Regions from separate parts of the Kitasatospora sp. NPDC094028 genome, predicted to be linked through region 2. Evidence: riboswitches for the same ligand, from Rfam matches in the RefSeq annotation. Region 2 holds a riboswitch; each other region holds the start of a gene.

Region 1 (4,852 bases), on a different contig from region 2:
GGCCGGCCGCTCGCACAACGTGGCCGCGCAGGCCACCACCCTGGGCAAGCGCTTCGCGTCGATCGCCGACGAGCTGCTGGTCGCCTTCCGCCGCCTGGAGGAGCTGATCGCCCGCTACCCGCTGCGCGGGATCAAGGGCCCGGTCGGCACCGCGCAGGACATGCTCGACCTGCTCGGCGGCGACACCGACAAGCTGGCCGAGCTGGAGCGCCGGGTCGCCGCGCACCTCGGCTTCGAGAACGTGCTGACCAGCGTCGGCCAGGTCTACCCGCGCTCGCTGGACTTCGAGGTGCTGACCGCCCTCGTCCAGCTGGCCGCCGCGCCGTCCAGCCTGGCCAAGACCATCCGCCTGATGGCCGGCCACGAGCTGGTCACGGAGGGCTTCAAGGAGGGCCAGGTCGGCTCCTCCGCGATGCCGCACAAGATGAACACCCGCTCCTGCGAGCGCGTCAACGGCCTGGCGGTCATCCTGCGCGGCTACGCCTCGATGACCGGCGAGCTGGCCGGCGACCAGTGGAACGAGGGCGACGTCTCCTGCTCGGTGGTGCGCCGGGTCGCGCTGCCGGACGCCTTCTTCGCCTTCGACGGCCTGCTGGAGACCTTCCTGACCGTCCTCGACGAGTTTGGCGCCTTCCCCGCCGTGATCGAGACCGAGCTGGACCGCTACCTGCCGTTCCTCGCCACCACCAAGGTGCTGATGGGCGCGGTGCGCGCGGGCGTCGGCCGGGAGACCGGGCACGAGGTCATCAAGGAGCACGCCGTCGCCTCCGCGCTGGCGATGCGCGCCGGCGCCCGGGAGAACGAGCTGCTGGACCGGCTCGCCGCCGACGAGCGGATCCCGCTGGACCGGGCCGCGCTGGACGCGCTGCTGGCCGACAAGCTGTCCTTCACGGGCGCGGCCGGGGCGCAGGTCGCCGAGATCGTCCGCCAGGTGGAGGCCGTCGCGGCCGCGTACCCGGCGGCCGCCAAGTACGCGCCGGCCGACATCCTTTGACGCTGGATCAGGTCTCCTGCGAGGGCCCTGCCGCCGTTCCGGTGGCGGGGCCCTCGTGCGTCCGGGCGCGGCCGGGGTCGAGCGGCGGGGTGGTGGTGCCGCATGGCCACTCGCAGTTCGGCTCGGCCACCGGGTGCTCCGCCGGGCCGTCCGGGGCGAGCACGTTGCCGCGGACCGTGGCGAAGGCGATCAGGCCGCCGGCGGCGAGCAGGCCGGCACAGATCAGCATCGCGGTGCGGAAGGCGGAGTCCACCGAGGACGGCACCCGGTAGGCGTCGCCGCTCAGCCCGGCCAGCGCCGGGAGGGCGGCGACCGCGAGCAGGCCGGCCGCGCGGGCGGCGGCGTTGTTGACGCCGCTGGCGATGCCCGCGTGCCGGACCTCGACGGCCGCCAGCACCGTCGCGGTCAGCGGCGCGACCAGCAGCGTCATCCCGCAGCCCATCACCGTGACGGCGGGCAGCACGTCCAGCCAGTAGGAGGAGCCCGGGCCGGTGCGCAGCATCAGCAGCACCCCGGCGGCGCACAGCAGCGGGCCGATGGTCAGCGGCAGCCGCGGGCCGATCCGCTTGCCGAGCCGCCCGGCGCGGGCGGACAGTGCGAGCATCAGCACCGTGATCGGCACCAGCGCGAAGCCGGATACCAGCGGCGAGAACCCGGCCACGATCTGCAGCTGCACCACCAGCAGGAAGAACACCCCGCTGAACGCGGCGTAGACGCACAGCGTGACCAGGTTCACGGCGGTGAACAGCCGGGCGGAGAACAGGCCGAGTGGCAGCATCGGGTCCGGCGTGCGGCGCTCGACCACCAGGAAGGCGGCCCCGAGCAGCAGGCCGAGCGCGCCGGAGATCCAGACCGTGGGGGACAGGCCCTCGCCGGCGGCGGTCAGCGCGTAGGTGAGCGCGCCGAGGGCGAGCGCGGCCAGCAGCGCGCCGGTCACGTCGAAGCGGCCGCTCGCGCTCTCGTCCCGGCTCTCCGGGACGAACCGGGAGGTGACCGCGATCACGGCGGCGGCCAGCGGCAGGTTCAGCAGGAAGATCCAGCGCCAGCCGGGGCCGTCCACCAGCCAGCCGCCGAGGAACGGCCCGACCGCGGCGGACACGCCGCCCAGGCCGGACCACAGGCCGACCGCCGGCGAGCGGTCGTCCGGATGGAAGACGGCCTGGAGCATGGCGAGCGAACCGGGGGTCAGCAGGGCGCCGCCGATGCCCTGGACGGCGCGGGCGGCGATCAGCACCTCGATGTTCGGCGCGGCGGCGCAGGCCGCGGAGGCGGCGGCGAACCAGACCACGCCGAGCAGGAACACCCGGCGCCGGCCGTACCGGTCGCCGAGCGCGCCGCCGAGCAGGATCAGCCCGGCGAGGGTGAGCAGGTAGGAGTTGAGCGTCCACTGCAGGGACGCCAGCGAGGCGCCGAGATCGGCGCCGATGCGCGGCAGCGCGACGTTGACGACCGTCCCGTCGAGCATCGCCATGCTGGAGCCGAGCACCGTCGCCAGTAGTACCCAGCGACCCTGCGCGGTGCCCAGGCGCAGGGTGCCGGCCTCGGAGGTGGCCACGGTCCGATCCTGGGCCCCCGGGGGCGTGCGTGACAAGGGTCACCGGGCGGTGTGTCGACGGCGACGCGGGGTGTCCGGGCGGCTGCGGTGCGTGGCCGAGTTCGGCGCAGGGTCGTGGATCAGTGGCGCCCGGTGAATGGATTGTGCACGCACGGTACGGCAGCTCGTGCGGAGGGTCACCGGCGGCCCCCTGCGGGCCCGTCCTTCGGGAGATCGACATTGCTTCACCCGAACGGATGGGTTTTAGTTCAGCGACCGCCCGGCCAGCCCGGACGGATCCGCCGGGTGGAACGCCGAGTCCTGCCGCTGCCCGGTGGCTCGCACTGAACTCTGTACGGCAGGAGCGGGGGACCCACAGGTAAGTCGCCGGACCAGTGATCCGCGCCTCGACGCGCGGACGGCCAGGGCCGGCTTGGGGTGAAGCCGCACATGCGGCCGGGCAACTCCAGCCCGAACCCGACAGCTCACCTCGCAGGCGTCGGAGAGGACACTTCCATGCCTGCTCAGGCTCGTCGTATCACCCTGCCCCGCGCCGCCCGGATCGGCATCGCCACCGCGGTCACCGGGGTCTCCTTCGCCCTCCCGCTGGTCACCGTGGTGAGCGCCCAGGCCCACACCGCCCCCGCCGCGCACCACGTCGCCGCCGCCGCGGCCGTGGCCCGGCCGGCCGCCCCGGCCGCCGCTTCCGCTGCCGCCGCGGACGAGAACTACCGGGTCGTCAGCGGTGACACCCTGTCGAAGATCGCCGACGCCAAGCACGTCCAGGGTGGCTGGCAGGCGCTGTACGAGCGCAACCACGCGGTCGTCGGTGCCAACCCGAACCTGATCTTCCCGGGCCAGCAGCTCGTCGTCGCCGGCCACGCCGCGGCGCCGGCCGCCCCCGCTGCGCCGGCCGCCCCGGCCGCTCCGGCCGAGAAGCCCGCCGCGCCGGCCGCCAAGCCGCAGGCCTCCTCGGTCTCGCAGGACCGGCTCCAGGTCACCACCGAGGCCGCCAAGCCGGCCGCCAAGGTGCAGACCCAGGTTCAGACCGCCGCCCCGGCGCAGGCCGTGACCGCCGCTCCGGTCGCCGCCACCTCCGGCTTCGTCGCGCCGCTGGCCAACCCGGTGCTGGGCGAGGCCTACGGCGTCGCCGGCTCGATGTGGGCCTCCGGCCACCACACCGGCCAGGACTTCGTCGCCTCCACCGGCACCCCGCTGCGCGCGGTCGCCAACGGTGTCGTGGTCAAGGCCGGCAACGGCGGCGCCTACGGCAACGAGGTCGAGATCAAGCTCGCCGACGGCCACTACGCGCAGTACGCGCACCTCTCGGTGATCGGCGTGTCGATCGGTCAGACCGTCACCGTCGGCCAGCAGCTCGGCCTGTCCGGTGCGACCGGCAACGTGACCGGCCCGCACCTGCACTTCGAGATCCGCACCGGTCCGGAGTACGGCTCGGACATCGACCCGGTCGCCTACCTGCGGGCGCACGGCGTCGCGCTGTAACCCTTCCGGGGTTCAGGAACCACCGCCGGTGCGGGGCGAATCGGCCCTCCGGGATGGTCATGTCGGGTGACCGCTCGACCGGATGACCGCCGCACCGGTGGACATGGGCGCGGGACACGCCCAGGCCGGCCCGGCTTCGCGAGACCTTCCTCGCGGAGCCGGGCCGGCCGCTTTCGCGTTCGAGGAGGTCGAACGTGGCGTCAACCCCGGTGTTCCGCACGGTGGCCGGGGCGGGCGGACGGTCCGGGGGCGCGCGATGCTGTCGGGTGGTCAGCGCCCGGCCGGTCCGGCGGGCGGGAACGTCCGGGTGGAGGAGGCCGGATGGCCGTCCGCAGTGGGGGCGCGGTCGCGGTCGCCGTGCTGGGCACCGGCGGCGGGCCGGACGGGATCGTCGCAGAGGCCGTGAACCCGCTGAACGCGCTTCGGGGGGTGGGGAGTTCGGGTGCGGGGGCGGCGGCCGGAGCTGTACGCGCGGCTGGGGCGGGTCGTGCTGGAGGACGCCGTCGAGCGGTGACTACCCGCGGTGTACGGGCAGGCCGTACTCGGCGGCGGTGAGCAGCTCGTGCACCCGGTGGCCGAAGTCCTCGGTGTCGCGGGCGGGTCGGGGGAAGACCAGGCGGACGTCGTGGTGGCCGTCCGGGTGGTCCAGGCGCAGCACCAGGCCGTGGCGGTCCAGGGCGAGCGGGCGGACCTCGGGGCGGCGGGCGAGCAGGGCCGGGTCGAGCAGGCGGGTGAGGACGGCGAGCGCGTCGGGGTGCTCGTCGGCGAAGTGGGTGAGCAGCGCGGCCTCGTGGCCGGCCAGCGGGTCGGGGGTGGCGAGG
Region 2 (4,852 bases):
GTCCCAGAGGTCGCCGACCAGCACCTTGGCCACGCCGAGCGGCAGCCCCAGGTGGGCGGCCACCTCGGCGACGGACAGCAGGCTGTGGCACAGCCCGAGGATGCGCCGGTGCTCCCGGTTGAGCAGGACGTGCCGGGGCGGTTCGGGCGGCCGCGGCACCGCGTTCACCAGGCTCTCGACGGCCAGGTCGGCCCGGGTGGGCCGACTGCGTCCGCCGGTGACGACGTAGGGCCGGACGGGCCCGATCACCGCAGGCCGCCCGCCGCGTGGTCGAACCGCGGCGGGCTGGTCAGGTGGGTGCCGATCCGCTCGACCATCATCTGCATCTGGTAGGCGACCAGGCCGGCGTCGACGGCGTCGCCGGTGACCACGGCCAGGTGCGCGCCGGCCCCGGCGGCGACGATGAACAGGTAGCCGCCGCCGTACTCGACGACGATCTGCCGGGTGGTGCTGCCCTGCCCGCCGAAGCCGGCCGCCACGCCCCGGGCCAGGGACTGCAGGCCGGAGCAGGCGGCGGCGAGCCGTTCGGCGTCCTCGCGCGCGATCTGGGCGCTGCGGCCGATCTCCAGGCCGTCGCTGGAGACGACGACGGCGTGCTGGACGTGCGGCACGGCGATGATGTCGGCGAGCAGCCAGCCGAGGTCAGGGTTGGTGGTCATGGAACTCTCCGGGCTGGGGAAGTCGGGGGTAAGCGGTACGGGAAGGGTCGGTCGGGGGCTGGTTCCGGGCGTCCGAGCGGCCGCTGGCCGTCCCGGCCTGGAACATCGCCATGAACGCCTGCGCGTCCCGGGCCGAGCGGTGGGGCGGCGCGGGCGGCGGAGCGGGGGCGGCGTGCTGGGCGGGGCGGCCCGGGCGGCCGCGCCGGTGGCTCCGGCGGGGCAGCGGCGGGGGCGGACCGTCGGCCGGGTAGGACGGCGGGGCCTCCACCAGGGGGTGGCCGGTGAGGTGGCCGGCCGGGGTCGCGGTGCCGAAGGCCGGGCCGTCCGGGCCGAGGCCGGGGACGGTGGGCGGCAGCGGCTCGGTGAGCAGCGCGTTCGGCAGCATCACGACCACCCGCACGCCGCCGTACGGCGAGGGCGCGGAGCTGAGGGTGACCCGGAAGCCGTACTGCTCGGCGAGCCGGCCGACCGCCGCCAGGCCCAGCTGCGGGGCCTCGCCGAGCCGGGAGACCTCCAGGGTGGTGCCGCCGGCCAGGGTGGCGGCGGCCTTGGCGACGGCGAGTTCCGGCATGCCGACGCCGCAGTCGTCGATCTCGATGACGGCGCCGTTGTGCACCGGCACCACGGTGACGAACACCTGGGTGCTGGGCGGGGAGTAGCGGGTGGCGTTGTCCAGCAGCTCGGCGGTGGCGTGGATCAGCGCCTCCGCGGCGGCGCCGACCACCGCGGTCTCGATCCGGCTGCGCAGCACCACCCGCTGGAACGGCAGGATGCGCGACTGGGCGCCGCGCACGACGTCCTCCAGCAGGACGGGTTCCGGCCAGTGCCGCCCGGCCCGGGCGCCGCACAGCACGGCCAGCGTCTGGGCGAGGCGGGCCTGTTGGGCGGCGGCGTGATCGGCCTTGAGCAGGCCCTCCAGCAGGGCGGGGTCGTCGTGGGTGCGTTCCATCTCGTCGAGCAGCGCCTGCTGGTCGTGGGCCATCACGAGGATCCGGCGGGCGACGCTGAGGAAGGCCCGCTGGGCGGCGGCGGTGAGCTCCTGCTCGTGCTGGACGGCGGCGAGCTCGGCGCCGCGGCGGGCGAGTTCGGCGTCCAGTTCGCCCTGGAGGACGGCGAGTTCGCGCTGCAGCAGGTCGGCGCGGCGGCGCTGGGTGACGGACACGGCGTGGTAGTGCGCGGCGGCCACCAGGGCGAGGACGGCGAGCACGCCGGTTGCCGTTGCGCACCATTGAGTCATCGTCACGTCGCGAATTGTAAGGCGATGATCGTACGAAGGTGTGACCGGATCTCGCCATGTGACCGGATCTCGTCAATATCCGGCAACGGGGCGCCGGTTCTGCCTCGTTCGACCGCGATCCGGAGCCACCGGTCCCGCCCGGCCCGGGCCTTGGCGGTGCGCCGGCGGCCCGGCGATCGGCCGAACAGCACCTCCTGATGTGGAGGAATCGTGCGCGGGGTGTCGGGAAAGCGATGCTGTCCGGTGCAGGCGGCGCGCGCCCGGGACACCGGCCCGTCCGGCCGTCCCGTCCGGTCGGGCCGCCCGCCCGGTCAGGCGCCCTCGACCCGGAACGGGTCGTGCTCGGCGAGCAGCTTCTCCAGCCGGGCCTGGTCGACCCGGGCGACGGTGTCGTTGGACTCCTGGCGGTCGCGGATCACCTTGGCCAGGGTGAACGCGGAAGTCACGGTGTAGAGCAGGCCGATCCCGAGGAAGGCCCGGGTCCACCCGCCGACCGGCAGGTAGGCGATCCCGAGGGCGAGGGCCGTCCCGGAGACGGCGAAGGAGAGCACGGCCTGCACGGAGTACGCGGCCGTGGTGCGGGTCTGCATCGGTGCGTTCATGGCGCCAGCATGCGGCGGTCCGGCCGGGCGGCACATGAGTAGGAGTGCTCAATCGGGAAGCGGCAGTTGACGTGTTCGGCCCCATTCGTCCCGGGCGGACGGCTTGGAATCAGAGCTGCCTAGGATTAACGTTTGATAACGCAGCGCGGTCGTCAACGCCGTACCCAGACGGCACCGTGCGCGTCGCCTAATCCCGCCGGCCGGCCTCCGGGCAGGTCAGGGAGCCGGGGAACCACGTTCCTTGGGGTGAATCGGCGGGGCCCCGGCCCGGCCGTAGGAGACCTTCCTGCTCCGAACCCGTCAGCTAACCCGGTAGGCGCGAGGGAAGGAAAGGAGCGCGCCTCCGTGGCGTCGACGCACACCCCGGCCCAGCCGGCCGGCCCCGCAACCGGCACCCAGCTGCTCGACCACCCCGGCCCGGACGGCCCCGCCGGCCAGGACGGCCAGGACGGCCCGGAGGCCCTCGGCCCCGAGGCCGAGACCAACCGCCACCGGCTGCCCCGTCAGTCCCGCGGCGCCTCCCCGCTGCTCGGCGTCACCGCCGTCGCCGCCACCCTGGGCGCCACCGGCTTCGCCTCCGCCACCCCGGCCGCCGCCCCCGCCATCGAGGCCCCCGACGAGGCCCCCGTCGCGCTCTCCGCCGACCCGGGCCTCGCGCTCGCCGCCCGCATCCAGCAGCAGGCCGACAGCCAGCGCACCGCCGCCGAGGAGAGCGCCCGCCTGCAGGCCGCCAAGGAGGCCGAGGCCAAGGCCGCCGCCAAGGAGGCCGAGGCCAAGCGCGCCGCCGAGGAGGCCGAGCGCGCCAAGGCCGCCGCGCTCACCCTGCCGGTCGCCGACTACCGGCTCTCCGCCCACTACGGGCAGAGCGCCCGCTACTGGGCCCACCTGCACACCGGCCTGGACTTCGCCGCCGACACCGGCACCCCGGTGATGGCGGTCGGCCAGGGCACCGTCACCTCGGCCGGCTGGTCCGGCTCGTACGGCTACCGGATCGTCGAGACCCTGCCGGACGGCACCGAGATCTGGTACTGCCACCTCTCCTCGATCATCAAGGGCTCCGGCCAGGTCACCGCCGGCCAGCAGATCGGCAAGGTCGGCGCCACCGGCAACGTCACCGGCCCGCACCTGCACCTGGAGGTCCGTCCGGGCGGCGGCGCCCCGGTCGACCCGGAGCCCTGGCTCCAGCAGCGCGGCCTCAACCCCTGAGGCCCCTCGGGTTCCTGAGGTCCGCGGGCTCCTGAGGGCCTCGACGCTTCGACGGAAGGGCCCCGGCGGTGGAGACGAACTCCACCGCCGGGGCCCTTGCGCGTCCTCAGCCGGGCTTCCTCACTCCGCCGGCAGCTGCGCCAGGTACGCCTCGATCTCCTCCGGCCCCGGCTCCGGCGCCAGCTCCGGGAACTCCTCGACCAGCAGCCGGGGCAGCCCCGGCACCGTCCACTCGCCGGACAGGTCGAGCGCCGCCTCGGCCGCCGCCTCCTCGAACGTCCCGAAGTCCCCGGCCAGTTCGTCCGGCATCGGCCGCCCCAGCGCGTTCAGCTCGGCCAGGTTGCGGTAGCTGCGCCGCATCAGGCCGTGCTCCAGCAGCCGCCGCGCGCCATCGGTGGCCATGCCCACCGACAGCACCCGGGCCGGGCCCCAGCCGCGCTCGTCGAGCTCGTCCAGCCACCCGGCCGCCGTCAGCGCCTCGTACCCGGCCAGCCGCTTCTCCTCGGTCAGCGCGGCGTAGCCGGCCAGCCACGCGCGCACCGCCGCCGGGTCCGCGACGTCCACCCCGTGCGCGTGCATCAGCAGCGCGTGCAGCCGCGGCCAGGTCACCAGGTCGGCGCGGCGCAGCAGCCCGGCCGCGACCTCGCCCTGCCACTCGGCCTCGGCGTGCAGCCGCTCCTGGCGCTTGGCGTTGAGCCGCTTCGCCGCCCGCTGGTGGTCGACCAGCAGCCGGACGGCCTCGCCGTACGCGAGCGGATCCTCCTCCGGCGCGGGTTGGACGTAGAGGTGGAGGCGTTCGTACAGCAGCTGCTCCACCGCGTTCGAGGTCAGTTCGGGCCAGCCGTCGTGCATCCTGCCCTCGCCGAGCTCCAGCAGCGCCAGCACCGCGCGCAGCGGCGCCTCGGCCACCGGCGCGCGGTCCTGCTCGGCCGCCCAGGCGAGCAGGTCGGCGGCCCTGGTGCGCGGGGCGAGCCGCAGGTCTTCGTCGTTCATGCTCCGAACGGTAGCCGCCGGGCGCCGGTAGGGTCGGCAGCCATGGTCCCCGTTCGACTCACCGGCCCCCGGCTGGCCATCCGCGAGCACCACCACACCCCGGAGGAAGTGGCGGCGCTGCACGCCGTGTTCGGCGATCCGGAGGTCACCCGCCA
Region 3 (4,852 bases), on a different contig from region 2:
CCGATCCGTACCCGGCCTACGCCTGGCTGCGCGAGCACGCCCCGGTGCACCGCACCACGCTGCCGAGCGGGGTGGAGGCCTGGTTGGTGACGCGGTACGCGGACGCCCGGCAGGCGCTGGCGGACGGACGGCTGTCGAAGAACCCGGCGCACCATAGCGAGCAGGCGCACCGCACCGGCCGGGTCGGCATTCCGGGGGAGCGGCAGGCGGACCTGATGACGCACCTGCTGAACATCGACCCGCCGGACCACACCCGGCTGCGCCGCCTGGTGTCGAAGGCGTTCACCCCGCGCCGGGTGGCCGAGTTCGAGCCGCGGGTGCAACAGCTCACCGACCGACTGATCGACGGCTTCGCGCAGCGCGGTTCGGCGGACCTGATCCACGAGTTCGCCTTCCCGCTCCCCATCTACGCGATCTGCGACCTGCTGGGCGTGCCGGCCGAGGACCAGGACGACTTCCGGGACTGGGCCGGGATGATGATTCGACACGGCGGCGGCCAACGCGGCGGCGTGGGGCGGGCGGTGAAGCGGATGCGGGCGTACCTGCTGGAGCTGATCCACCGCAAGCGGGCGGACCTCGGGGACGACCTGATCTCCGGCCTGATCCGGGCGAGCGACCACGGCGAGCACCTGACCGAGAACGAGGCCGCGGCGATGGCCTTCATCCTGCTGTTCGCCGGTTTCGAGACGACCGTGAACCTGATCGGCAACGGCACGTACGCGCTGCTGCGCAACCCGGAGCAGCGCCGGCTGCTGCAGGAGTCGGTGGCCCGCGGCGAGAGCGGGTTGCTGGAGACGGGGATCGAGGAACTCCTGCGCTACGACGGGCCGGTGGAGCTGGCGACCTGGCGGTTCGCGACGGAGCCGCTGTCGATCGGCGGGGTGGACATCCCGGTGGGCGATCCGGTGCTGGTGGTGCTGGCGGCGGCGGACCGCGATCCGGCCCGGTTCGCCGACGAGAACACCCTGGACCTGGCCCGGGCGGACAATCCGCACCTGGGCTTCGGGCACGGCATCCACTACTGCATCGGCGCCCCGCTGGCCCGGTTGGAGGGGCGGGCCGCGCTGGCCACGCTGCTCTCCCGGCTGCCGGATCTGCGGTTGGCCGAACGGCCGGAGGAACTGCGGTGGCGGGGTGGCCTGATCATGCGGGGTCTGCGTGAACTTCCGGTCGAGTTCACCCCTGAGATCCGGTCACCTCATGCGCGTTTTGAGACCGCACCACGCTGACGCGCCGTCGCCGGTACGCCGTTGGCGCCGGTGTGAACACGCATCAATCCGGACAAAGCGACGCCGTTGGTAGGCGATTGATCACATGCCGTGATTTCTGTGTGATATCGGTGATATGAGCTTGTGATCGACCTGATGATCTGTCTAGTCTCCCTGGAGTTCGCAGCTGCGGACCTCGTGCGCGGAACGCCGAATCCTGCCCGCCGCGCCACGGGAAACCGACCAGACCCTGGGCAGGGGCGGGGGAACCAGGTTTGTTGCCGTTCCTCCACGGCTTGGGGTGAAGCCGCCCGAGCGGGATCGTCTCCGCGCACGGCGGCCGGGCCACCTCCCGGTCCGAACCCGACAGCTCACCTCGCAGGCGTGCGGAGAGGGACCCTTCATGCTGCTCGTTGGATCTGGCCGTCACCGCCGCCGCACCCAGGCCGAGAAGGTCATCGCCGTCGCCGGTGTGGCCGGTGTCGGGCTCGCGCTGCCGCTCCTCACCGCCGGCGGCGCCGTCGCCGCCCCGGCCTCCAGCTGGGACTCCGTCGCCCAGTGCGAGAGCGGCGGCGACTGGAGCATCAACACCGGCAACGGCTTCTACGGCGGACTGCAGTTCACCTCCAGCACCTGGAAGGCGTACGGCGGCACCGCCTACGCGCCGCAGGCCAACCAGGCCAGCCGGGCGCAGCAGATCACCGTCGCCGAGAAGGTGCTGGCCTCGCAGGGGCCGGGCGCCTGGCCGGTCTGCTCCCAGAAGGCCGGGCTGAGCAAGGGCGGCGCGGCCGCGTCCGTCGACGACTCCTCGGACACCCAGGCCCAGTCGGCCCCGAAGACGCAGGCTCCGAAGGCGCAGGCCCCGAAGGCGCCCAAGCCCGCCGCGAAGCCGGCCCAGCCGTCCGCGCCGAAGCACGCCGCGCCGAAGCAGGCCGAGAAGCCGGTCGACCAGTCGGCCCAGCAGTACGTCCCGAAGCACGCCGCCCCGCGCGCCGACCAGGCCCCGTCCGCGCCGACCGGCCACGACTACACCGTCCGGGCCGGTGACACGCTGTCGAACATCGCCGCCGCCCAGGGCGTGTCCGGCGGCTGGCAGGCGCTGTACCAGCACAACCAGTCGACGGTCGGCGGCGACCCGAACCTGATCATGCCCGGTCAGGTGCTGCACCTCGGCTGACCGGCCGTACCGGAAGGGGGCCGGCCGCACCGGCCCCCTTCGTCCGCAATCGCCCCGATCCGGGCGGACGGGCCGGGTCGCGCAGGTGAACTACCGGTGGGTAGTGGGGCCACACGCTGAGACGGAACCGAGGCCGACGTGGCCCCGCCGGTCCGGGCGGTTAGGCTCTGGTCGTAACGACTCCGCAATCGTCCGGCCGACAGTCACCACCCCGTCAGCCGGACCCTGCTTCCGCAAGGAGATGCCTCGTGCCGTCCATCGATGTCGTCGTAGCCCGTGAGATCCTCGACTCGCGCGGCAACCCCACGGTCGAGGTCGAGGTCGGCCTCGACGACGGCAGCACCGGCCGTGCCGCCGTCCCCTCGGGTGCCTCCACCGGCGCCTTCGAGGCGCTGGAGCTGCGCGACGGTGACAAGAACCGCTACTTCGGCAAGGGCGTCGAGAAGGCCGTCCTGGCCGTCATCGAGCAGATCGGCCCGGAGCTCGTCGGCTACGACGCCACCGAGCAGCGCCTGATCGACCAGGCCATGCTCGACCTGGACGCCACCCCGGACAAGTCCTCGCTCGGCGCCAACGCCATCCTGGGCGTCTCGCTGGCCGTCGCGCACGCCGCCTCCGAGGCCAGCGACCTGCCGCTGTTCCGCTACCTGGGCGGCCCGAACGCGCACGTCCTGCCCGTTCCGATGATGAACATCCTCAACGGCGGTTCGCACGCGGACTCCAACGTCGACATCCAGGAGTTCATGATCGCCCCGATCGGCGCGGAGTCCTTCTCCGAGGCCGTCCGCTGGGGCGTCGAGGTCTACCACACCCTCAAGGGCGTGCTGAAGGAGCGCGGCCTGTCCACCGGCCTCGGCGACGAGGGCGGCTTCGCGCCGAACCTGGACAGCAACCGCGAGGCCCTGGACCTCATCGTGGAGGCCATCGAGAAGGCCGGCTACGTGCCCGGCCGCGACGTCGCGCTGGCCCTGGACGTCGCCTCCTCCGAGTTCTACGAGGACGGCGCCTACCAGTTCGAGGGCAAGGCCCTCTCCGCCGCCGAGCTCATCGAGTACTACGCCGAGCTGGTCGAGGCCTACCCGCTGGTCTCCATCGAGGACCCGCTGGACGAGTCGGACTGGGACGGCTGGAAGGCCATGACCGTCAAGCTGGGCGACAAGGTCCAGCTGGTCGGCGACGACCTGTTCGTCACCAACCCGGCCCGCCTGGCCCGTGGCATCGAGACCGGCACCGCCAACGCCCTGCTGGTGAAGGTGAACCAGATCGGCTCGCTCACCGAGACCCTGGACGCCGTCGAGCTGGCCCAGCGCAACGGCTACCGCTGCATGATGTCGCACCGCTCCGGCGAGACCGAGGACGTCACCATCGCCGACCTCGCCGTCGCCACCAACTGCGGCCAGATCAAGACCGGCGCCCCGGCCCGCTCCGAGCGCGTCGCCAAGTACAACCAGCTGCTGCGCATCGAGGAGATCCTCGACGACGCCGCCGAGTACGCCGGCCGCGGCGCGTTCCCGCGCTTCCGCCACGAGGGCTGACACCGCGAGGCCGAGCGCCTCGGCAGTGCACGCCTGACCGGTGCCCCGCCGTTCACCCCGTAGGGTGGACGGCGGGGCACCGTCGCGACCAGGAGGGGACACCGGAGATGGCTGGCTGGAGGATTCCGGGCTTGGCGGCCCGTCCTCGGTTCACGAGCCGGGCGACCGTCCTCGTCCTGGTGCTCTGCTCACTGGTGGCGATCCTCGCCTACCCGACGCGGCAGTTCATCTCGCAGCGCGCCGAGATCTCCGCCCAGCGGGCGAAGGCCGACCACGCGCGTCAGCAGGTCGAGCAGCTGCGCCGGGACAAGGCCCGCTGGCAGGACCCGGAGTACGTCAAGGCGCAGGCCCGCGCCCGGCTGCACTACGCGGTGCCGGGGGAGACCCCGTACATCGCGGTGGACCCGGCCGGGAAGCAGCCCGCGGCCCAGCCCTCCGCGACCGACACCGCCTCCCCCGGAGGCACGGCGGCCGGCCCGGTGAAGGCCGCCAAGCCCTGGTACGCCGGCATCTGGGACTCGGTGGACGCGGCCGACACCGCCGCGGCCGCCCCCGCCAACCCCCGTCCGACCCCATTGCCACCCGCTGGAGACACCTCCCCCCATGACCACTGAGAACCACCCCGCCGTCTCCGACGCCGACGTCGCGGCCATCGCCGCCCAGCTCGGCCGGGTGCCGCGCGGCCTGCGCGGTGTGGCGCACCGCTGTCCCTGCGGCAACCCGGACGTCGTGGAGACCGCCCCCCGGCTCCCGGACGGCACGCCGTTCCCCACGCTCTACTACCTGACCTGCCCCAAGGCCGCCTCGCTGATCGGCACCCTGGAGGCGGAGGGCGTGATGAAGGAGCAGTCCGCCCGGCTCGCCGAGGACCCTGAGCTGGCCGCCGCGTACCAGAAGGCGCACGAGGACTACATCGCCCGGCGCGACGCCAT

The links. Region 2 has a riboswitch for cyclic di-AMP ahead of ACPC54_RS05650 (M23 family metallopeptidase). Riboswitches for the same ligand answer to the same signal wherever they lie in the genome.
Region 1: another riboswitch for cyclic di-AMP. It lies ahead of ACPC54_RS27605 (peptidoglycan DD-metalloendopeptidase family protein); the one in region 2 lies ahead of ACPC54_RS05650 (M23 family metallopeptidase).
Region 3: another riboswitch for cyclic di-AMP. It lies ahead of ACPC54_RS41490 (transglycosylase family protein); the one in region 2 lies ahead of ACPC54_RS05650 (M23 family metallopeptidase).

Annotation. Positions count from the first base shown of each region.
Region 1 covers NZ_JBMVFA010000022.1:34,796-39,647, forward strand. Annotated here, with positions in the region: gene purB (adenylosuccinate lyase) at 1-994, shown strand, start outside; gene ACPC54_RS27600 (MFS transporter) at 1,002-2,549, opposite strand; cyclic di-AMP (ydaO/yuaA leader) riboswitch at 2,861-3,042, shown strand; gene ACPC54_RS27605 (peptidoglycan DD-metalloendopeptidase family protein) at 3,045-4,031, shown strand; gene ACPC54_RS27610 (DUF2470 domain-containing protein) at 4,546-4,852, opposite strand, start outside.
Region 2 covers NZ_JBMVFA010000002.1:552,383-557,234, forward strand. Annotated here, with positions in the region: gene ACPC54_RS05630 (DUF742 domain-containing protein) at 1-249, opposite strand, end outside; gene ACPC54_RS05635 (roadblock/LC7 domain-containing protein) at 246-659, opposite strand; gene ACPC54_RS05640 (ATP-binding protein) at 643-1,896, opposite strand; gene ACPC54_RS05645 (YiaA/YiaB family inner membrane protein) at 2,208-2,498, opposite strand; cyclic di-AMP (ydaO/yuaA leader) riboswitch at 2,673-2,831, shown strand; gene ACPC54_RS05650 (M23 family metallopeptidase) at 2,844-3,704, shown strand; gene ACPC54_RS05655 (hypothetical protein) at 3,825-4,697, opposite strand; gene ACPC54_RS05660 (GNAT family N-acetyltransferase) at 4,740-4,852, shown strand, end outside.
Region 3 covers NZ_JBMVFA010000069.1:1,978-6,829, forward strand. Annotated here, with positions in the region: gene ACPC54_RS41485 (cytochrome P450 family protein) at 1-1,229, shown strand, start outside; cyclic di-AMP (ydaO/yuaA leader) riboswitch at 1,440-1,607, shown strand; gene ACPC54_RS41490 (transglycosylase family protein) at 1,612-2,385, shown strand; gene eno (phosphopyruvate hydratase) at 2,634-3,920, shown strand; gene ACPC54_RS41500 (FtsB family cell division protein) at 4,052-4,534, shown strand; gene ACPC54_RS41505 (DUF501 domain-containing protein) at 4,506-4,852, shown strand, end outside.